Regions from separate parts of the Geodermatophilus sp. SYSU D00710 genome, predicted to be linked through region 2. Evidence: predicted binding sites of a transcription regulator. Region 2 holds the regulator's gene; each other region holds the start of a gene.
What was found. Region 2 encodes LexA, which represses DNA repair genes until DNA is damaged. Its sites were predicted from a motif close to TCGAACANNTGTTCGA; they were not measured.

Region 1: ACI78U_RS08675 (DUF222 domain-containing protein) is a predicted target of LexA. The motif match lies at 2,495-2,510, and genes of this name have one in related genera.
Region 3: dinB (DNA polymerase IV) is a predicted target of LexA. The motif match lies at 2,408-2,423, and genes of this name have one in related genera.

Annotation. Positions count from the first base shown of each region.
Region 1 is NZ_JBJGYX010000014.1:100-7,228, forward strand. It holds gene ACI78U_RS08665 (DEAD/DEAH box helicase) at 10-1,797, opposite strand; gene ACI78U_RS08670 (hypothetical protein) at 1,986-2,291, opposite strand; gene ACI78U_RS08675 (DUF222 domain-containing protein) at 2,515-4,431, shown strand; gene ACI78U_RS08680 (hypothetical protein) at 4,479-4,838, shown strand; gene ACI78U_RS08685 (hypothetical protein) at 4,883-5,143, shown strand; gene ACI78U_RS08690 (DNA repair helicase XPB) at 5,614-7,129, opposite strand, start outside.
Region 2 is NZ_JBJGYX010000028.1:12,943-20,071, reverse strand. It holds gene ACI78U_RS14165 (vitamin B12-dependent ribonucleotide reductase) at 1-998, opposite strand, end outside; gene nrdR (transcriptional regulator NrdR) at 1,118-1,666, opposite strand; gene ACI78U_RS14155 (hypothetical protein) at 2,145-2,762, opposite strand; gene ACI78U_RS14150 (LysM peptidoglycan-binding domain-containing protein) at 2,875-3,537, opposite strand; gene lexA (transcriptional repressor LexA) at 3,811-4,599, shown strand; gene ACI78U_RS14140 (hypothetical protein) at 4,676-5,761, opposite strand; gene ACI78U_RS14135 (phosphatase PAP2 family protein) at 5,733-6,476, opposite strand; gene hflX (GTPase HflX) at 6,589-7,129, opposite strand, start outside.
Region 3 is NZ_JBJGYX010000030.1:18,667-25,795, reverse strand. It holds gene ACI78U_RS14775 (sucrase ferredoxin) at 1-504, opposite strand, end outside; gene ACI78U_RS14770 (cupin domain-containing protein) at 524-1,681, opposite strand; gene ACI78U_RS14765 (BatC protein) at 1,921-2,220, opposite strand; gene dinB (DNA polymerase IV) at 2,438-3,649, shown strand; gene ACI78U_RS14755 (DUF3040 domain-containing protein) at 3,779-4,180, shown strand; gene ACI78U_RS14750 (transglutaminase TgpA family protein) at 4,326-6,779, opposite strand; gene ACI78U_RS14745 (DUF58 domain-containing protein) at 6,776-7,129, opposite strand, start outside.

The DNA.
Region 1 (7,129 bases), on a different contig from region 2:
CCCCCGACCTCAGAGCATCGTGCGGAGGCGCTCGCGGCGGGCGCGCAGCACGTCCACCGACGCCGAGGCCGACGGCGGGCCGGGTACGTGCTGGCGCAGCTGGGTGTGCACCACGGCGTGCGGCGTCGACGTCTTCGCCGACACCCGGCTGACCAGGCGGTTGATCTCCCGCCGCAGCTCGGCGGCGTCGCGCCACGACCGGCCGGCGTCGTCCTCGTCGGGGTGGTCCTCGACGATCGGCAGCTCCCCGGTGTCCTCCTCGTGCACCCGCTGCGCGATCCGCAGCCGCAGCTCGTCGTCGCGCTTGGCCAGCAGCGACGCCGTCTGCTCGGCGGTGAGCAGGCCGGGGATGCCCAGGAAGTCCTCGTCCTCCGGGGCCACCGCGAGCGGCCCGCCGGCCTCGCCGGTGTGCGCCGTCCCCCCGTGCAGGACGTGCGCGAACCGGGCGTCGGCCTCCAGCGCCTCCCACTGCTTCAGGCCCACCGCCTCGCGCTCCTTGGGCGGCAGCGGGTCGAGGTCGAGCGCCTCGGGATCGGCCGCCTTGGGCGGCGGCATGACGTGGTTGCGCTCCTTCTCCAGCGACGCCGCCAGCCCCAGCAGCGGCCGGACGGCAGGCAGGAAGACCGTGGCGGTCTCGTGCGGTGCCCGGGAGCGGACGACGCGGCCGACGGCCTGGGCGAAGAACAGCGGCGTCCGGTAGGAGGTCATCCACGCCAGGACGGCGGCGCGCGGCACGTCGACGCCCTCGGAGATCATCCGCACGCAGACGGCGATCCGCGCCGAGCCGGCCGCGAACCGCTCGATCTTCTTCGACGCCTTGGGGTCGTCGGAGAGGATCAGCTCGGGCGCCTTGCCGGTGATCCGCTTGACGATCCGGGCGTAGGCGCGGGCGTCGTCCTGGTCGCTGGCCAGCACCAGCCCCGCGGCGTCGGGCATGCCGTTCTCGCGCAGGTGGGTGATCCGCTCGTCCATCGCGGCGATGACGTGCGGCACCCACTGGCCCTTGGGGTCGAGCGCGGTGCGCCAGGCGGCCATCTCCACCGAGCGGGTGCCGGCCTCGGACAGGGAGGCGGCGACCACCTCGCCGGCCGAGTTCCGCCAGCGCGAGGTGCCGGTGTAGGCGGCGAAGACGACCGGCCGGACGACGCTGTCGGCCAGCGCCTCCTTGTAGCCGTAGGTGTAGTCGGCGCGGCTGACCAGCCCCGCGCCGGCCTCCCCGGCGTCGCCCTCGAAGCCGTCCTCCTCGTAGCGCACGAAGGGGATCCGCTCGTCGGGCTTGGTGCGGAAGGGCGTCCCGGTCAGGCACAGCCGGCGGGCGGCGAAGCCGTAGGCCTCCTCGATCGCCTCACCCCACGACAGGCCGTCGCCGGCGTGGTGGACCTCGTCGAGGATCACCAGCGTCTTGACGGCGGTGGCGCGGGCGGCGTGCAGCATCGGCTTGCCGGCCACCTGCGCGTACGTCGTCACGTAGCCCTGGGTGCCGGCGCGCACCGGGCCGACGGCGTTGGTCAGACCGGGGTCGAGCACGATGCCCATCCGGTCGGCGGCGTCGGCCCACTGCAGCCGCAGGTGGTCGGTCGGGCAGACGACGATCACGCGGGCGACCTCGCGCCGCTGCAGCAGCCGCGAGGCCAGCGTGAGCGCGAAGGTCGTCTTCCCCGCGCCCGGCGTCGCGGTGACGAGGAAGTCCTTGGGGGCGGCCTCCTCGTAGCGCTCGAGGGCGGCCTGCTGCCACGCCCGGAGCGGTCGGCTGGTCGTCTGCGGGGCGACCGCCCCGACCCGTGTTGCACTCGCCATCTCGGGCTCATCCTGCCTGCGGCGGAGGAGACACGCCCAACCGGCCGCCTCCCGCGCGCCTCCCGTGCGACCACGTATACGGGCCGGTCCGTACGCGTCTGACCTGCGTCTTCGTCGTGGCGACCGACGGCGGGGTGGTGCGCCTCACACGCCGGTCGGACCGGTCCGTCCCGTCGTGGCGGTCACGGTCAGCCGGAGGCGCGCCCCTCGCCGTGGACGAGCCGCAGGTGCGGTCCGGTGGGCACGTCCGCCCGCGGGTCGGGGACCTCGGGCAGGCCGGCCGCGCGCCGCACCCGGTTCTCCGGGACGTCGAGCGCGCGGGCGAGGTGGGCGGCCATCCAAGGGCTGATCAGGGCCCAGCCGCGGGTGTGCGCGATCCGTTCGAGCACCTCCGGCGCGACGGCGCCGCGGGCCCGGCGGGAGGCCTCGACCACCGACCCGCCCAGCTCCCACAGCCGTCGCCGGACGAGTTCCTGGAGGTCCTTCGTGGTCACCCGAGGACGATAGGACGACGGGGCCGGTGGCGGCAGGCTGGTCGTTCGTCTCGGCGCTGGTCAGGGCTGTTCCTGGTCCGGCGACGGGCTGACCGTTCTGGTTCTGGAGCCCGCCGGTCGCGGTGGGGTCCGCGCCGATCGCTCCCTGGCCGCGAAGCGCTGACCTGCACGTTCTCGGCTCTACGCCTTGTGCGACCCCCTAATCGAACATGTGATCGATCACGTGGCGGGAGTCCTGGCGGTCGACGAACCACCCCTGGTGGGGTGGGCGTCGGGGCCGCTGGGCGCGGTGCAGGCCGCCGACCGGGAGATCGCCCGGCAGGCCGCGCTGCGGGCGCGGGCGGTGGCCGCGTTCGCCGCGTCCCGGCCGGCGTCGGCCGATCGGCCGCCGGGCTCGCCGGGGGCGATGGCCGCCGACCGGTGGGCGGCGCGGGCCGAGGTGCTGCGGCCGGTGAGCGAGTGGGCCACCGACGAGCTGGCGGTCGCGCTGGCGGTGTCGGCCCAGGCGGCGCAGGCGCTGCTGGAGCGGTCGCTGATCCTGGTGCACCGACTGCCGGGCACGCTGACCGCACTGGAATCGGGGGCGCTGCACGTGGGGCACCTGGGGCCGCTGATCGACAAGGTCGCCCCGATCACCGACGACACCGTTCGTACGCAGCTGGAGCGGGATCTGCTCGCCTGGGCGGCGCAGCGGCACACCACCCCGGCGCAGCTGGGCGACAAGGCCCGCCGGGAGCTGCTCAAGCGCACCGCCCGCACCGCCGCCGACGACCTGCTCCGCGCAGTGCGCCGGCGTGGCGTGGATGCCCGCCCCGACCGCACCGACGGGATGAGCGTGGTCTCGGCGCTGCTGACCACCCCCGAGGCGGCCGCACTGCTCGCCGCGCTGGGGGCCTGTGCCGACGCGCTGCCCGCCGATCCGGCCGATGGGCGCACCCGCGGGCAGAAGATGGCCGACTGCCTGCTGGACCTGGTGCTGCGCCCCGGGGAGACCGGGCTGCCACCGGTGCAGGTCACCCTGACCGTGGTCGCCCCGGTGGGGGCGCTGCTGGGCGGGGACGCCGCCTGTGAGGTCGACGGGCAGGTGGTGCCGGCCGAGCTGGTCCGGGCGCTGCTGGCCGCCCTCACCGGCCACCGGGCCGACGCCACCACCGGCACCGCCGGGACCGACGCCATCGCGACTGACACCGAGCCCGCCCAGGCCGCGTCGGAGGGTGCCGAGGTGAGCGACCCGCAGCCGGCCTCCGGCGGGGACGACGTCCTGGGCTGGGAGGCCCGCGAGCAGGCCGAGCTGGAGGCCTGGTGGGCGCGGATGGAACGCCGCGTGCTGGCCGGGGAGTTCGACGCCGAACCACCACCCTGCTACGTCGACGACGAGCCACCTGACTGCCTCTACGGCCCGCCACCGGACTCCGGCGACGACCCGCCACCCCACACGTCTCCCGACCCCGGCGACACCCCAAGTCCCGATGGCTGGTGGGCGCGCGCCGACCACGCCGTCGACCAGGCGAGCACCGCCCTGCTGGGGCTCGAGCGGGCCCTGGGCCACGCCCGCCGCACGGTGGCCACCGCGCAGCGCGCCGACGCCGCCGACGAGGCCACCTGGGCCGCCGGCTCCGCCGGCCGGATCACCGCCGCACCCGACGTCCTCACCCAGCTGGCCGCGGCCACCGACACCGCCCGCGCCGACCTCGCCGCCCTGCTCGCCGCCACCAGCGGGGGCGGGCTGGCCGACCGGCCCCGCCTCGCGCTCACCCACGCGGCCGGCGGCGCGCTGCTGGCCCTCACCGACCTGCCCGCCCTGCACCGCGCCGCCCGCACCGGCACCGGCCTGGCCGCCCCTGCCGCCAGCCCCGGCTACCGGCCGAGCGCCGCGCTGGACCGGCACGTCCGCGCCCGCGACCGCCGCTGCCGCTTCCCCGGCTGCCGCCGCCCCGTCCCCCGCGCCGGCGACCTCGACCACAGCGTTCCCTGGCCGGCCGGGCCCACCACCGCGGCCAACCTCACCGGCTACTGCACCGGCCACCACCGCGGCAAGCACCAGGCCCCCGGCTGGCGACACACCCTCGCCGCCGACGGCACCCTCACCGTCACCACCCCGTCCGGCCTCACCGCCGCCACCACCCCACCGCCCTACTGACGGGTGACCGGCTTCAGGACCGGGCGGTCGAGCCGATGGTCCACAGCGTGATCATCGCCAGCCGCGAGGACATCGCCGAGATGCTCTGGCTCCGGGACGAGCCGGACCTGGCCCGCGCCGTGCTGGACACGGACGACGCGACGTACCGGCGCATCATGGAGGTCGCCGCGCGCCCGGGCACCGGGTCGTGGCTGCACGACCGGGTCGACGAGCTCCTGTCGGCGGCCGCGGTCCGGGTGCTCACCGGAGGTGGACGCCGCCGGCCCCGTAGGTGGCGCGCCCGGTCCCGGGATCGTCTGCCCGCTCTCTGGCAGGAGGTGGGGCCGGAGCGGGACCGCCGCAGCGAACGCGACCCGGTCCTCGACGCTCTCCACATCATGGACGACCACTTCCCGGGCGGGGACTGACGTCAGGGCCCCCGCCGGGCCGGCCGCGGTGGGATCCTCCCGCCATGACCGAGCCCGAGTACGCCGCGCTCCGCGAGCGCGCGGCGATGGGGGACCGCGACGCGGCCGGCGAGCTCATCGAGCTCGCCGGCGAGCGGGGCGACCTGGCGGAGCTGCGGCGGCTGGCCGACCTCGGCAACCGCGACGCCGTCGACGAGCTGGTGCAGCGGGCCAGCGAGCTGAGCGACCTCGCCGAGGTGCGGCGGCTGGCCGAGGAGGGCAACGCCGACGCCGCCGACGTCCTGCACGAGCTGACCGAGGACTGACGCGGCCGGCATGACGCGCTTCGTGATCGACGCGCCCACCCTGCTGCACCTGGTGACCGAGCGCCTCGACCTGGCACTCGCACACCAGTTGGTGGCGCCGCAGGTGCTGCGCTCGCAGGCCCTCGACCTGCTCCTCGCCGCCGTGCGGCGCGGCGAGCTCGACGAGGCCACCGCCCTCGACCGCCACGAGGCGATGACCGGCATCCGCATCCGGCTGCTGGGCGACCGGGTGTCCCGCCCCGCCGGGTCGCCTGGCGCCTGGCCGTCGAGCACGGCCTCGAGTCGACCACCGTCGCCGAGTACCTGGCCGTCACCCGCCTGCAGGCCGACGCCTTCGTCTCCGTCGACGCCGCGGCGCGGGCCCGGGCGGAGGGCATCGTCCCGGTCGGCACGGTCGACCGGCTCACGGCCGGCTGAGACGGCCGCGGCCCCCGGGTCACGAGGACCAGGGGGCCGCGGGAGGAACAGCGCTAGTCGGCGGGCTCGTCCACCCAGTCCGGGCCGTTGACCTCGCCCGGACCGGCCAGGTCGGCGGCGTCGACGATCGTGTACGCGTAGCCCTGCTCGGCGAGGAACCGCTGCCGGTGCGCGGCGTACTCGGCGTCGAGGGTGTCGCGGCTGACCACCGTGTAGAAGTGCGCCTGCCGGCCGTCGGCCTTGGGGCGCAGCACCCGGCCCAGCCGCTGGGCCTCCTCCTGCCGCGAGCCGAACGTCCCCGACACCTGCACGGCGACGGCGGCCTCGGGCAGGTCGATGGAGAAGTTGGCGACCTTGGAGACCACCAGCGTCCGGACCTCCCCGCGCCGGAAGGCGTCGAAGAGCTTCTCCCGCTCCCGGTTGGTGGTCGAGCCCTGGATCACCGGCGCGTCGAGTGCCCGGCCGAGCTCCTCGAGCTGGTCGAGGTAGGCCCCGATCACCAGCTTCTGCTCGTCGGGGTGCCGCTCGAGCACCCGCCGGATCACCGGCAGCTTCGACGACGCGGTGGCCGCGATCCGGTACCGCTCCTCGGGCTCGGCGACCGCGTAGGTCATCCGCTCCTCGTCGTCGAGGCCGACCCGCACCTCGACGCACTCGGCCGGGGCGATGTAGCCCTGCGACTCGATGTCCTTCCACGGCGCGTCGTAGCGCTTGGGCCCGATGAGCGAGAAGACGTCGTCCTCGCGGCCGTCCTCGCGGACCAGCGTCGCCGTCAGCCCCAACCGCCGGCGGGACTGCAGGTCGGCGGTCAGCCGGAAGATCGGCGCCGGCAGCAGGTGCACCTCGTCGTAGACGATCAGGCCCCAGTCCTGGGCGTCGAAGAGGTCCAGGTGGCGGTACTCGCCCTTCCGGCGGGTGGTCATCACCTGGTAGGTCGCGATGGTGACCGGGCGGATCTCCTTGCGCTCCCCGGAGTACTCGCCGATCTCCTCCTCGGTGAGCGACGTGCGCGCGATCAGCTCGCGCTTCCACTGCCGCCCCGAGACGGTGTTGGTCACCAGGATCAGCGTGGTCGCCTTGGCCTCGGCCATCGCCGCGGCCCCGACCAGCGTCTTGCCCGCACCACAGGGCAGGACGACGACGCCCGAGCCGCCGGCCCAGAAGCCCTCGACGGCCTCCCGCTGGTAGTCGCGCAGGTGCCAGCCCTCCTGGGCCAGCTCGATCGGGTGCGCCTGCCCGTCGACGTAGCCGGCGAGGTCCTCGGCCGGCCAGCCCACCTTGAGCAGCGCCTGCTTGAGCCGGCCGCGCTCGGAGGGGTGCACGACGACGGTGTCGGGGTCGATCCGCGCCCCGAGCATCGGCGCCACCCGCTTGGAGCGGACGACCTCCTCGAGCACCGCGCGGTCGGTGGTGGTGAGCACCAGGCCGTGCACCGGGTTGTTGACCAGCGTCAGCCGGCCGAAGCGGTCCATCGTGTCGGCGACGTCGACCAGCAGCGCGTGCGGCACCGGGTAGCGCGAGAAGCGCACCAGCGCGTCGACGACCTGCTCGGCGTCGTGCCCGGCGGCG
Region 2 (7,129 bases):
GTGACCTTGCGGAACAGGTCCTTGGCGTCGACGGTCTCGATCACCGAGCCGTCGAGGCGGGCGCGCAGGCCGAAGCCGGTGCCGTCCTCGACCGCGCGCATGAACTCGTCGGAGACGCGGACCGAGTTGTTCGCGTTCTGGTACTGGACGCTGGTGATGTCCTTGCCGCCGAGGTCCATGTCGTACCCGGCGTCGCGCAGCGCGCGGATCTTGTCCTCCTCGCGCGACTTGGTCTCGATGAACTCCTCGATGTCGGGGTGGTCGATGTCGAGGACGACCATCTTGGCCGCGCGCCGGGTGGCGCCGCCGGACTTGATCGTCCCCGCGGACGCGTCGGCGCCGCGCATGAAGCTGACCGGACCCGAGGCGGTACCGCCGGAGGACAGCAGCTCCCTGGACGAACGGATGCGCGAGAGGTTCAGGCCGGCGCCGGAGCCGCCCTTGAAGATCAGCCCCTCCTCGCGGTACCAGTTGAGGATCGAGTCCATCGTGTCGTCGACGGCGAGGATGAAGCAGGCGCTGACCTGCTGCGGGGCGCTGGTGCCGACGTTGAACCACACGGGGCTGTTGAAGCTGAACACCTGGTGCAGCAGCATCCACGTCAGCTCGTGCTCGAAGACCTCGGCGTCGCCCTCGGTGGCGAAGTAGCCGTGCTCACGGCCGGCGGCGCCGTAGGTCAGGACGACCCGGTCGATGAGCTGGCGCAGGCTGGTCTCCCGCTGCGGCGTCCCAACGGCGCCTCGGAAGTACTTGGTCGTGACGATGTTGGTGGCGTTGATGCTCCACTCGGCAGGGAACTCGACACCGCGCTGCTCGAAGTTGACCGAGCCGTCACGCCAGTTGGTCATGACGACGTCGCGGCGCTCCCAGGCCACCTCGTCGTAGGGGTGGACCCCGGCGGTCGTGTAGACGCGCTTGACCTTCAGGCCCTTCCCCCGGGTCGGCGCCTTGGGGGCACGACGCGTGCGGCCTGCCGGGCGGTCCTCGATCTCGGTCACGAGCTCTCCCTCGGTGAGTGGTCCAGGCGGCTGGGGAAGAGAGCCACCCTGTTCCTAGCGGTTGGTGCTGACGGTTCTGAGGTGGTGCTGGACGGTCCGGCGACGCTGCCGGCCGGTGGTCAGGGGGTGGCGGCGCCGCTGGTGCCGGCCTGGCCGCGCCCGCCACGACGGCGCGGCGGCGGGTCGAGCTGCATGCCGGGCAGCGGTGGCGTGCCACCGGTGTGGTGCCGCGCGCGCAGCTCGGTGATCTCCTTCTCGAAGTCCTCGACCGAGCTGAAGGCGCGGTAGACGCTGGCGAAGCGCAGGTAGGCCACCTCGTCGAGCTCCCGCAGCGGCCGCAGGATCGCCAGGCCCACCTCGTGGCTGGGCACCTCGGCCACCCCGCTGGCGCGGATGGCGTCCTCCACCTGCTGGGCGAGCTGCTGGAGCTGGTCCTCGTCGACCGGCCGGCCCTGGCAGGCCCGGCGCACGCCCGCGACGACCTTCGAGCGGTTGAACGGCTCGCTGACCCCGCTGCGCTTGACGACGGCGAGGACGGCCTCCTCCACCGTGGTGAACCGGCGGCCGCAGGCGGGGCAGGAGCGACGGCGGCGGGTGGTGGCACCCTCGTCGGCCTCGCGCGAGTCGATCACCCGGCTGTCGGGGTTGTGGCAGAAGGGGCAGCGCACTGCGGTTCACCTCCCTCTGCGGACGGGCTCGGTGCCGGTCTCCCCGGCGCCGGGTGGGACGTACCGGCGGACGGCCGGATGCCACCGGCCACCGCGCCTCGCCGCCCTCTGCTGTGGACCCCTCTGGGGACATCCGGTGGACACCCCGGGGATGACCTGAGGACGCCCTGTGGAGGACTCCCTCCGTCGTGACCACTAGATGTAGGGGGACAGTAGGCCGGGCTCCACAACATCTGCAAGCCGACGCCGGGCGTGTCTCTTCCGCCGAGATGCGGTCGTGACCTCGCGGTGACCAGGCGCGACCACCTCTCCCACCCGTCACACGACACGCCGCGGCGCCCGCGCATCGGCGCGCGGGACAGGACTGCCGGGTGTACGGAGCGGCCACGGACACGCGGCCGCGCGGTGCACGGCCCGGCACCGTCGGGCGACGCCGCCGGCGGGTCCGGGAGGGCGCGGGACGCCGGGGAGGGGTCGCTCAGACCGACGGGCGCACCGCGGGACGCCTGCCGCGCGGGTTCGGCACCAGGTCGCCCAGGCGGATCGGCCGGGTGAGCAGGTCGGGCTCCCCGTCCGGCGCGAGGGCCGTGTCAGGGGTGGCGACGGGCACGCCGACGGCCGGCATCTCGGCGGTGACCGCGCGGTGTCGGCCGGCGCCGGCCGCGGAGGGAGCCCGGTGCCGGCCCGGCGCCTCCGCGCCGACGGCCGGCTGCTCGGCGGTCACGTCGGCACAGTGCCGGCGGGAACGGCGCGGGCGGTCAGCAGCCGGCACACCGACCGGGCGGACGACGGACATCGCGGCCGTGACGGGCCCCCCGGGAGCGGAAGCCGTGACGGCGGTGTGCGCGGTGACCGCCGGCGCCAGCGTGAGCCGGCGCTCCGGCAGCCGGACGGCGGCCAGCTCGACCCAGGTCCCGGCGCCCTCGACGACGCCCGGGACCTCGGTACGCAGTCGCACCCAGACCTCGCACGCGCCGGTGTCGTCGTGCCGCCAGCCGAGCATCGCGCCCACGACCCAGGCGCCGTCCACGAGCACCTCGACGTCCTGCGGCGACCCGAACGACACCGCTGCCCTGCTGTTCACGGCTGCTGACACGTCCTCACCGTATGTGTTCGTCCGAGCCGGATGCGTGAGCGACCGGACACCGATGGTTGACGAACCGGGCCGGGCGGTCTCGTCACTTGTCCGGGGAGTGCCCCCGTCCCGGTCACGGCAGGCGCAGCACCTGACCGGCGACCACCGCCGAGTCCTCGAGGTCGTTGAGCTCCTCGATCGCGTCGACGACGACGCGCACGTCCTGCTCCGGGCCGGCGACCTCGCCGGCGATCGACCACACGGTGTCACCCGGCTGCACGACGACGCTGCTCTCCCCGGCGAGCCGCAGGCCCTGCTCGGGGGCGAGCACCTCCCGCCCCAGGACCGCGCCGCCGACGCCCGCGGCGAGGACCAGCACGGCCACCAGGCGGCGCCCGCGGTGGGTCAGCCGCACGGGGCCGGGGGCCGGCGCCGCCGGACCGCGGCCGGCCCGGGCCGGCTCGCAGCGCACCGGCCGGCCCCCCGGCCGCGCCGGTGCCCGGCGGGTGCGGGGCGCCTCGGCGGCCGGCCCCGCGGCGGGACCGGTGGCACGGACGGGCGCCGCGGCCGGGCGGTCGGGCACCGGCCGCAGGTGCCCGGTGATCCGCGGACCCGAGCCCGGCAGGGCCGCCCGCGGCGACGCCGGAGCGCCCTGGGCCGGGCGACGCGGGGCCGGGGGAGGTGCCTGCCGGCGCGGGGCCGCGGTCCCGCGCACGGCCCCCTCCGCCAGCAGCGGCCGCCAGGGGACCCGGACCGCCGCGTCGAACTCCAGAACCGCCTGGTGCACGCTGCCCATGACCACTCCTCCTCGTCGCCCCACCGCCGTCGAACACGCGTTCGATCGAACGTCTGTGCGATGTCTACCGCATGGGGCCGACGGGGTCGACCCGACACCTCCGACGGGTTTCGAACACACGTTTGAAGTACCGGGCCCGAGGCGCTACGGTCCGATCAGCAGCCGTCCGCCCGTTCCCCCGGACGCCGGCACCTCCCGGCGTCCGGGGGCCGGGTCCTCCGGGCGGCGGGCGGGACACGAGGGCCGTGGCGACACGGCCGGCGAGGAGGAGACGTGGCGGGCACGAGCGGCACCGGCCAGGGCACGCGCGGGGGTACGGCCACCCGGCGAGGAGGCCGGCGGGGGACGGACACCGCTGCCGACGGCGCCGGGGGGCAGACCGCCGCGGTGCGGTCGTTCCCCGACCGGGGCGACGCCGGCGACGGGCTGACCCAGCGGCAGCGCCGGGTCCTCGAGGTCATCCGCGACTCGATCGACCGCCGCGGTTACCCGCCCTCGGTCCGGGAGATCGGCGAGGCGGTGGGCCTGTCCTCGGCGTCGTCGGTGGCCCACCAGCTCTCGGTGCTGCAGAAGAAGGGCTGGCTGCGGCGCGACCCCAACCGCCCGCGCGCGCTCGACGTGCGGCTGCCCGGGGACACGGCCACCGAGGGCGCACCGGCCGCGCCGGCCGCCGCCGACGGCGGCACCGCGCCCACCTACGTGCCGCTGGTCGGCCGGATCGCCGCCGGCGGCCCGGTGCTGGCCGAGCAGGCCGTCGAGGACGTCTTCCCGCTGCCGCGCGAGCTGGTCGGCGAGGGCACCCTCTTCATGCTCCGCGTCGCCGGTGACTCGATGGTCGACGCGGCGATCTGCGACGGCGACTGGGTGGTCGTGCGCCAGCAGCCCACCGCCGAGAACGGCGAGATCGTCGCCGCCATGCTCGACGGCGAGGCCACGGTCAAGACCTACAAGCGGCGCGACGGGCACGTGTGGCTGCTGCCGCACAACCCGGCCTACGAGCCCATCCCGGGTGACGAGGCCACCGTCCTCGGCCGCGTGGTGTCCGTCCTGCGCCGCGTCTGACCCCACCGCCCGACCCCAGGCGGGCCCGGCTCCCGCCGCGCCGGTCGGCGGGAGCCGGGCCCGCGTGGCCGCGGGCTCAGCCGGTGGGTGGCGCGGCCGCCCGCCGCCGGCGCAGGCGGCCGCCGATCCACACCGCCACCGTGGCGACGGCGGCCGCCACCAGCGCGGCGGTGATCGGGGGGACGTCCGTGCCGCCGTCGGCGGGCGCGGTCGCCGTCGAGGTCGCCGTCGAGGTCCCCGCCGGTGACGACGACGCGGCGGCCCCGGCCGGGATCGGCACGACCGTGACGTCGCCGGGCGGTCCCTCCCCGGCGACGAGCAGCGCGGCGCCGTCGGCGGTGAACGACACCGCCTCCCCCTGCGGTGCCTCGGGCAGCGCGATGCGCGCCGGCTCGCCCGCCAGCGCGGCCGGGACGTCGGACCCGGCGAGCGGCCAGACGTAGGCGTCGGTGTAGGTCCGCAGCGCGATCCGGCTGCCGTCGCGGGCGACGGCGCCCCCGGTCACCAGCAACTGGCCGGCACGCCCCACCGGGCCGCCCGGCGTCCCGGTGAGCGTGAAGGCCACGGTGCCCACGTCGGCCAGCGCGACCGTGCCGCCGTCGACCAGCGGCGCCGCCGGCCGGTAGACGTGACTCGCCCCGAGCACCTCCTTGGTGACCAGGTACGGCGTGCCGTCGGGCGCGACCAGCAGTGCCTCGGCGTCGTGCGGGCCGTCGGGATAGGTGAGCCGGTACAGCGCCGTGGCGCCGTCGGGCCGCAGCGCGATGAGGGCGACGGTCCCCCGGGTGGCGTTGTTGTCCCCGGTGTCGGCCAGCCACACGGTGCCGTCGGGTCCGACGCCGAGGTCCTCGGGGTCGTAGGGGTCCAGCGGCGCGACGGTCTCGTCGACGACCCGGCAGGTCTGGTCGAGCACCGCGACGGTCACCCGCTCACCGCCGTCGGCGACGGCCAGCATCCGGTCGCCGACGTCGACGAGCCCGGAGAGCTCAGCGAGCCGTGGGTCGGTCACCTGGCAGCGCGGTGCGGGCGCGGCCTCCTCGGCGGCCGCGGAGGCCGCCGGCAGCAGGACCGGGGCGAGCCCCAGCGCGAGCCCGAGGACGGCGGCCGGTGCGCGCGGGGCGGACGCCCGCGCGCTACGCGGGAGGACGGCCGACGCGGGCACTCGCCCAGCGTGACAGCACGACTGCGTCGAGTGCGTGCACCACGCCCAGCAGCAGGATCCCGACCGCGGCCCCGACGACCGCGTCGGTGACCCAGTGGAAGTCCAGCGAGACCATGGCGATCCCGGTGGCCACCGGCCCGACGACGCTGAGCCACCACAGCGTCCGCTGCACCGGCGGCGCGAGCCGGTACTCGACGGCCTGCCAGCGGGCCACGCCCCACATGAGCACGGCGTTGGCCACGTGCCCCGAGGGGTAGCTGGCGCCGTCGCGGTGGAAGAACGAGCCGGGATAGGCGGGCGCCGTGCGACCGGTGCCGAACTTGAACGCGTAGACCACGACGGTCAGCAGGGCGAGGGCGACGAGCACCCGCACCAGGGGCAGCAGCGTCCGCCGGCGGATGCACAGCCAGCCGACCAGGCCGGCCAGGACGACGAGGATCGTGCCCCGTCCGCCGATCTGGGTCACCGCCCAGACCGGCCAGTAGACCGGGGAGTCGCGCAGCCCCCACTGGCTGACGATCTCGGAGACCTCGAGGTCGAGCCGCTCGAGGACACCCCGGCTGAGCAGGTCGACGGTGACGCCCACGGTCACCACGAGCGACAGGATCATCAGCCACCACGGCGGCCGTCCGGGGGTCACGACGGCGGGGACGGGGGCCGACGGGTCGCCGTCGGCCGGCGCTCCCCTCCCCCGACGCACCACGCCGCTGGTCACGCGGCCACGGTACCGGGCCGTGACCCGGCCGTGACCTCGCCGCGGGGGACGGCGAGCCGCCCGGGTGGCCGGCGGGCAGCCGGTCACCCGGGCGGGCGAGCGCCGCGGCCGGTCAGCCGACCGGGACGGCGAACCGCTCCAGCGCCGCGGCCAGGCCGCCGTCGACCCGCGCGCTCAGCCGGGTGCCATCCGCCTCGTGCTGCTCGCTCAAGACCTCGCCGTCGCGGTGGACGCGGGCCACCAGGTCGCCGCGGTCGTAGGGCACGAGCACCTCGACCTCGACGTCCGGGTGCGGCAGCCGGGCGGCGACGACCTCGCGGAGCCGCTCGATGCCCTCGCCGGTCCGCGCCGAGACCCACACCGCGCCGGGGAGCGCCCGGCGCAGGGTCAGCACGTCGTCCTCGGTCATGGCGTCGACCTTGTTGACGACGATCAGCTCGGGCACCGCCGCGGCGTCGATCTCGCGCAGCACCACGTGCACCGCGTCGATCTGGCCGAGCGGGTCGGGGTCGGAGCCGTCGACGACGTGCAGCAGCAGGTCGGCGCCGGCCACCTCCTCCAGCGTCGAGCGGAAGGCGTCGACGAGCTGGTGCGGCAGGTGCCGCACGAACCCGACGGTGTCGGTGAGGGTGTACTCGCGGCCGTCGGGCGAC
Region 3 (7,129 bases), on a different contig from region 2:
GGGCAGGGCGCGGGCCAGCGGGCGCCCGCGCAGCGCGCAGCAGGCGTCGTGCTGGCCGTGGGTGCAGACCAGGTAGACCGGGTCGGGCGCGCGCTCGCCGACCGAGCCGTCCCACGGCGCGTCGAGCAGGTCGGCGTCGGCGTCGCGGACCGACCACCACAGCCCCTCGCGGCCCGGCCGGCCGTCGGCGTAGGCCCAGCGCCGCCCGGACGCGGCCGGCCGCTCCCCGGGACGGCGCACCAGCAGCACCCGGACGCCCTCGGCGCGGGCGCGGGCGGCCAGGCGCGGGGCGACGCCGGCGTCGAGGCGGGACTGCAGGAGCGCGTCGCGGCCCCACGGCCCCGGCTGCTCGACCAGCAGCCAGCGCTGTGCGGGCCCCGCCGTGGCGACGGGGGAGTCGCCGCGGACCAGCGCGGTCACCGAGCAGCGGGTCGGGTCCAGCCGGCCGGTGCGGACCGGCCGGGAGGGCGAGGGGGCGGCGGGCTCGGCCGGTGCGGCACTCACCCGGGGGAGGGCTGCGGGCTCACGAGCCGGTCCCGAGGGCGTCGGCACGCTCCCCATCGTCCCCGCCGGCGTCCGGGGCGGGGGCACCCGGTCCGGCCGGGCCGGGCTCGGGCGCGGTGGCCGGCACCCCGTCCATCCCACCGTCGACTTGTGCGTCGGCCACCACCGCGATCGACTCGGTCACCAGCCGCCGGGCCAGGGTCAGCCGGTCGGCGGGGTCCAGGCCGGCCAGGTCGGCGACCTTGAGCTCCCCGGCGGCGAGCAGCCCGGCCAGCGCCTCGCGGGTGGCGGCGGGGAACTCGTGGGACCGCCGGCCGCCGATCAGGGTGACGCGGTCGCCGTCGGCGGCCGGGCGCAGCGCGACCCGCAGCCGGCGGCGCACCCGCAGCACGGTGTCGGGCGTGAGGGCCGCGGCGGCGGTCGCCTGGGCCAGCGGCGCGACCGGCTCCGGGCGCACCTGGGCCCAGGCGCGGCTGCGCACCCGGTCGGCCACCCGGTCGGGGTCGACCCGGCCCAGCCAGTCCTGCAGCGCGCCGACGACGGCGGCGACGTCGTCGCGCAGGGTCGCCGGGTCGGCGAGGTCCACGCCCAGGGGCAGCGCGCGGCGCAGCTCGCGGTCCTCGGCGGCCAGCACCCGCACCAGGTCCAGCGTCGACTCCACGGCCGACCAGCGGGTGACCGAGTGGACGCCGACGGTCAGGTGGGCGCTGGTCTGGCCGAGCGCCACCGCCGAGTGCAGGTAGCCGCGGGGCAGGTAGAGCGCGTCGCCGGGGCGCAGCACCGCGTCGATGACCGGCTCGCGCTCCGCGGCCGCGGCCACGGCGGCCGCGCGGTCGGTCCAGGGCTGGCTGCGCAGCGGCTCGGGGAGCACCGGCTCGTGGATCGTCCAGTGCTTCTCGCCGGCCACCTGCAGCACGAAGACGTCGTGCACGTCGTAGTGCGGGGAGAAGCCGCGCGAGGACGGCGGCGTGACGTACGCGTTGACCTGCGTCGGGTGCCCCAGGTCGGCGGCCAGCTGGTCGGCGAACTCGATCAGCGGCGGCCAGAGCCGGTGCAGGCCCTGCAGGACCACCGTGCTGCCGTCGGCGAACAGCCGCAGGACGGCGTCGGAGGAGACCTGGTCGGCCACCTCGGCGCCGGCGCCGCCGGAGGTGGTGAAGCGCCCGGCGTCGACCACGGCGCCGTCCTTGGCGATGCGCAGGAACGGCGTGCGCAGCCCGCGGCGGGAGAGCAGCTCGTCGACGTCGGCCAGCGTCAGCAGGTCGGCGAAGGACTCCCCGGTGTCCTCGGCGCGGGCCAGCAGCGGGCGGCGCGACCAGTGCCGCTCGGCGAAGACCGCGGGGTCGAGGTGCGTGCACCGGCGCAGGGCCGGGCGGGGGTCAGCCCCGCCCGGCCCCGCGACGGCCGGGTCCTGGCTCAGGCCGAACCGTCCGCGCCGCCGTCGGCACCGCCGTCGGCGCCCCCGTCCGAGCCGCCGCCCACCGCGCCGCCGTCGGCCGGGCCGTGGCCGGCGCCCCCGTCGGCACCGCCGTCGGCACCGCCGTCGGCGCCACCGTCCGAGCCACCGCCCACCGCACCGCCGTCGGCCGGGCCGTGGCCGGCACCGCTGTCCGCGCCGCCGTCGGCGCCGCCGTCGTGCTGGCCGGGCGTGCCCTCGCCGGCTCCGCTGTCGGCCGGACCCTCCGTGCTGGTCATGTCGTCGTCGTCGAGCGCCATCGAGCTCCTCCGGGTGCGGATCGGCGCCGGCCGCCGGACGGCGGTCGGTCGTGTCCCACCTACCTCGCCGGGGTGCCGGTCACACATGCGGGCGACCAGCCACTTCGCGGTGGGACGGGACACGCCGGGACGCACCGCGGACCACGCGCCGCGGACCCGCGGAGGCCGTTAGTCTCCCCGGGTCGGTGCGAACAGGTGTTCGATCCAGGGAGGCGGCATGACGGGGGGACGGGCGATGGGGTGCACCGTCCTGCACGTCGACATGGACGCCTTCTTCGCCAGCGTCGAGGTGCGCCGGCACCCCGAGCTGGCGGGCACCCCGGTGATCGTCGGCGGCTCCGGCAACCGCGGGGTGGTCACCTCGGCCACCTACGAGGCGCGCGCGTACGGCGTGCACGCCGCCATGCCCACGGCCCGCGCGCTGCGGCTGTGCCCGACGGCCACCGTGCTGCCGGGGGACGTGGCCCTCTACGCCGAGGTCTCCCGGTCGGTCATGGCGCTGTTCCGGTCGGTCACCCCGCTGGTCGAGCCGCTCAGCCTCGACGAGGCGTTCCTCGACGTCTCCGGCGCCGGCCGACGGCTGGGTGACGCCGCGCAGATCGGCGAGTACCTGCGCGCCCGCGTCTACGACGAGCAGGGCATCACCTGCTCGGTGGGCGTGGCCGGCACCAAGTTCGTGGCCAAGCTCGCCTCCACCCGCGCCAAGCCCGACGGGATGCTCGTCGTCCGCCCGGCCGAGGTCATCGACTTCCTGCACCCGCTGCCGGTCGGTGCGCTGTGGGGCGTGGGCGCGAAGACCGAGGAGGTGCTGCTGCGGCTGGGGCTGCGCACCGTCGGCGACCTCGCGCACGTGCCGGTCCGCACGCTGCAGCGGGCGGTGGGCCCGGCGGCCGGCGCACACCTGCACGAGCTGTCCTGGGGGCGCGACCCCCGCCGGGTGGTGCCCGACGAGCCGGAGCGGTCCACCGGGCACGAGGAGACCTTCCCCACCGACGTCGACGACCCCGCCGTCGTCCACCGGGAGCTGCTGCGGCTGGCCGAGCGGACGGCGGGCCGGCTGCGCGCGGGCGGCTGGCTGGCGCGCACGGTCACGATCAAGGTCCGCTTCGCCGACTTCACCACGATCACCCGCAGCCGCACCCTCGACGTCCCCACCGACGTCGGGCAGGACCTCTACGAGACCGCCCGCGCCCTCTTCGACGCCCTCGGCCTGGACCGGGCGCGGCTGCGGCTGGTCGGCGTGCGGGCCGAGCGGCTGGTGGCCGCGGGCTCGGCGCCCCGCCAGCTCGAGCTCGGCGAGCGCGAGCACGGCCGCCGGGACGCCGAACTGGCCGCCGACCGGGCCGCCCGCCGGTTCGGCGCCGGGGCGGTCCGGCCGGCCACCCTGCTGCACCGCGACCGCGACCGGCGGGTGCGCGATCGCCCGTGAGAGTGGTCGCCGGTGATCACCGGCGGGTCGCCGCCGACTCGCCTTTCGCACCCCGCGAACGACTCGTATCCTCGTGGGCACCGCCGGGTAGAGACCGGCGGTATTGGCTCCGCCCACCTGGAGGTCTCGGTGCCGCTCTCCGAGCACGAGCAGCGACTGCTGGAGCAGATCGAGCGCGCCCTCGTCGACGACGATCCCAAGTTCGCCTCCTCCGTCCGCACGGGTGACCGCAGGCTCAAGGCCCGGCGGAAGCTGCAACTCGGTGCGCTGCTGGTGGTCGTGGGCCTGGCCGTCCTCGTGGGTGGCGCGGTCGTCCCGTCCGTGCCCTTGGGCGTCCTCGGCTTCCTGGTGATGTTCGGCGGCGCCGCGCTCGGCGTGCTCAACTACCGCAGCGCCACCGGCGCGGTCGAGCCCGGCCCGGCCGGTGCCCGCGGCGGGAGCACCGCCGCCCGCGGCCGCGGTGGGCGGGCCCGCCGCCAGCCGCTGAAGAACCGCCTCGAGGAGCGCTTCCGCCGCCGCTACGACCAGTAGCCCTCACCGCGCCGCCGACGGCCGCCGTCCCACCCGGGACGGCGGCCGTCGGCGTTCCCGGGCCCGTTCGACGGTGTGCGCCGGCGCTGCACCCCCGGCGCCGGCGTGCCGCGTCAGCGCACACGCTCGGTCGACGGGTCCTCCGTCAGGAGGCGGCGCGGCGGGGGAGCCGGCCGAGCAGCGTCCGCGCGGTGCTCCCGAGGCTCTCGGCCAGCGAGGCCGGCCACAGCAGCGCCCGCAGCCGCGTGCTCGCCGGGACCGCCGCCAGCAGCCCGCGCCGGGCCACCCGCAGCGCCGCCACCGCGTCGGGGTCGCCGGCGGCGCTGCCGGGACGGCCGTAGCAGGCGGTCTCCTCCGCGCGGGCCAGCCGCTCCACCGCGTCCGCCGCCCCCGGCGTCCCCATCCGGTGGGCGCCGCTCCCACCGGTCCCGAGGGTGCGGGCCAGGGTGGCGGCCTGCTGGCGCGGGGTCTGCGCCGGGTCCCACACCAGGCCGAGGTCGCGGGCGGTGGCGGCCAGCTCGTCCCACAGCGCCGCCGGCCCGCCGTCGGCCACCCGGCGGCGGCGCTGCAGCGCCCGCGCGCCGGCCGGTGCGGCCACCAGCGCGGCCACCCCGAGCAGCACCCCCGCGCCGACCAGCACCGGCCGCGACGACGACGCCTGCGTGGCGGCCGAGGTGCCCGGCTGCGGGGCGCCGTCGACCCGGTCCTCCCGCGGTACCGGGACGCCCTGCGGGGCGGTCGGGACGGTCGGGACGTCGGTCGGCCGCTCCAGCACCTCCTGGTCGGTCGGCCGCGGCGCCCACGGCAGGTCGACGGCGCGCTCGCGGTCGATCGGGGTCGGGTCGAACGGGATCCAGCCGAGGTCGTCGAAGTAGACCTCCACCCAGGCGTGCGCGTCGTCGCTGGTGACCAGCCGGCCACCGCCGGGCTGCAGCCGGCCGGGGGTGTACCCGAGCGCCACCCGGGCGGGGATGCCGGCGGCGCGGACCATCGCCGCCATCGCCCCGGCGTACTGCTCGCAGTACCCCTGCTTGAGCCGGAGGAAGTCGGTGAGGTCGTCCCCGCTGGTGCCCGGCGCGGTCGACAGGCTGTAGACGAAGCCGTTCTCCCGGGAGAAGTGCCCGTGGATGGCGCGCACCGCCTCGTACGGGGTCGCCGCGCCCGCGGTCAGCCCGGCCACCAGGTCGGTGACCTCCGGGGACAGCGGCGGCAGCGCGGTGCCGCGCTCCAGCACCGGGTTCCCGCCCCGCAGCGGGCCGGCGGCCAGCAGCTCCTCCTCGGTGGGCCGGGGCTCCACCGCGCCCACCCGGTAGCTCACCGTGGTGGTCCGGACGTCGCGGCCGAAGACGGTGCCCGTGGCGGGGTCGAACCGCCAGGCGTCGGGATCGTCGATCTGCACCCGCAGGGGAGAGGTGAGCACCGGCAGGAACCGGTCGTCGTGCCCGACGGCGGTGACCGTCGCCTCGACCCGGCGCCCCTCGCGCCGGCCGGGCAGCGGCGCGAGGTCCTCCGACTGCGCCACCGACGCCTCGCCGTCGAGGTTGCCGATCGTCCAGCCCTCCTCGACGTCGTAGACGTCGAGGGTCACCACCCGCAGGTAGCCGGGGTCGGGGACCGAGGCGTCGACGCGCAGCAGGGCGATCGGTTCGGGCAGGGTGAGCTGGCCCTGCAGGGCCGCCGCGGCGTCGAGGGCGGTGCCGGTCGACCCGTCGCCGGTACCGCCGGGCCCGAACCCGGCCGCCAGCCGGCCCTCGGGGAGGGTCGGCACCAGGCTGCCGACGACGAGCGCCGCCACCAGGGCGGCCAGCCCGGTGCCGGCCGCCGCCGCCGCGCCGGGGCCGGAACGGCTCCCGGCCCGGCGCGCGCGGGTGGTCAGCTGCCGCGACTGGTCGGACCACAGCAGCAGCGCCAGCCCGGCCGCCGGGGCGGCCAGCGCGACCAGCCCGACGTCCCCGGTGACGGTGCTGACCGGCACGCAGAAGAGGACCAGCAGGCCCAGCCCCGCCAGCGCCGGCTGCCGCCCGCCGACGGCGATGAGGTCGACGGTGACCGCGACCATCCCGACCAGCAGGACGGTCAGCGCGAGCAGCCCGGTCAGCGGCAGCGCCGGCGTCGACTGCTCCCGCAGCTCGGCCGACCCCACCGTGAGGACGTCGCCCAGCCCGCGGAGGCTGGCCGGCGTGGGGAACCACCCCCCGATGGCGTCGTCGGGGGCGAACAGCGCCGTCATCAGGCAGGTCAGCACCGCGAGCTGGGCCAGCGGGACAAGCGGCACGCCGGCGGCCGCGGCGCGGGCGGGCAGCGGCCGCCCGCCCGACGCCCACGCCCACAGCGCCGGCCCGGCCGTGCGCAGCGCCAGCCCGGTGAGCGCCACGACGGTGACGGCCGCCAGCGCCGGGGGAAGCCACGCCGGGCGGGTGAAGACCGGTGCCAGCGCGCAGGTGCCCAGGGCGGTCGCCACCGCGGTGGCCAGGGTGGTGCCGCCCTCGTGCCGGCCCGCCGGAGCCGGCTGCACGCGGGCCCGGCGGCCGGCCGCGATCGGGGGACCGGGTGGCGGCAGCGGGGCCGAGGGGGCCGGCGGCGGGGCGAGCGTCGTCATGCCGGCACCGCCAGCGGCCCACCGGGGCGCGGTCCGGTGCCGCGCTGCGCGGCCAGCTCGGCCCACACCGCCTCGACCGGGCTGGTGGCGCCGGCGACGGCGACCTGCCAGCCGGCGCCGCGCAGCAGCGCCGCGGACTCCTCGACCTGTGCCGCCAGGTGCGCCCGCGAGGTGGCCGACAGCGCCCGGCGGGCGCGCGTGCCGGCGTCGGCCCAGCTCGCCACGTCGAGCAGGACCGCGGCGTCGCGGTGCGGCCCGGAGCGGGCGGCGACCAGGTCGGCGACGTCGTCGGGGGCGACGGCGCCGAGCACCGCCACGACGGGGCCGTCCCCGGCCACCCGGTGCAGCTG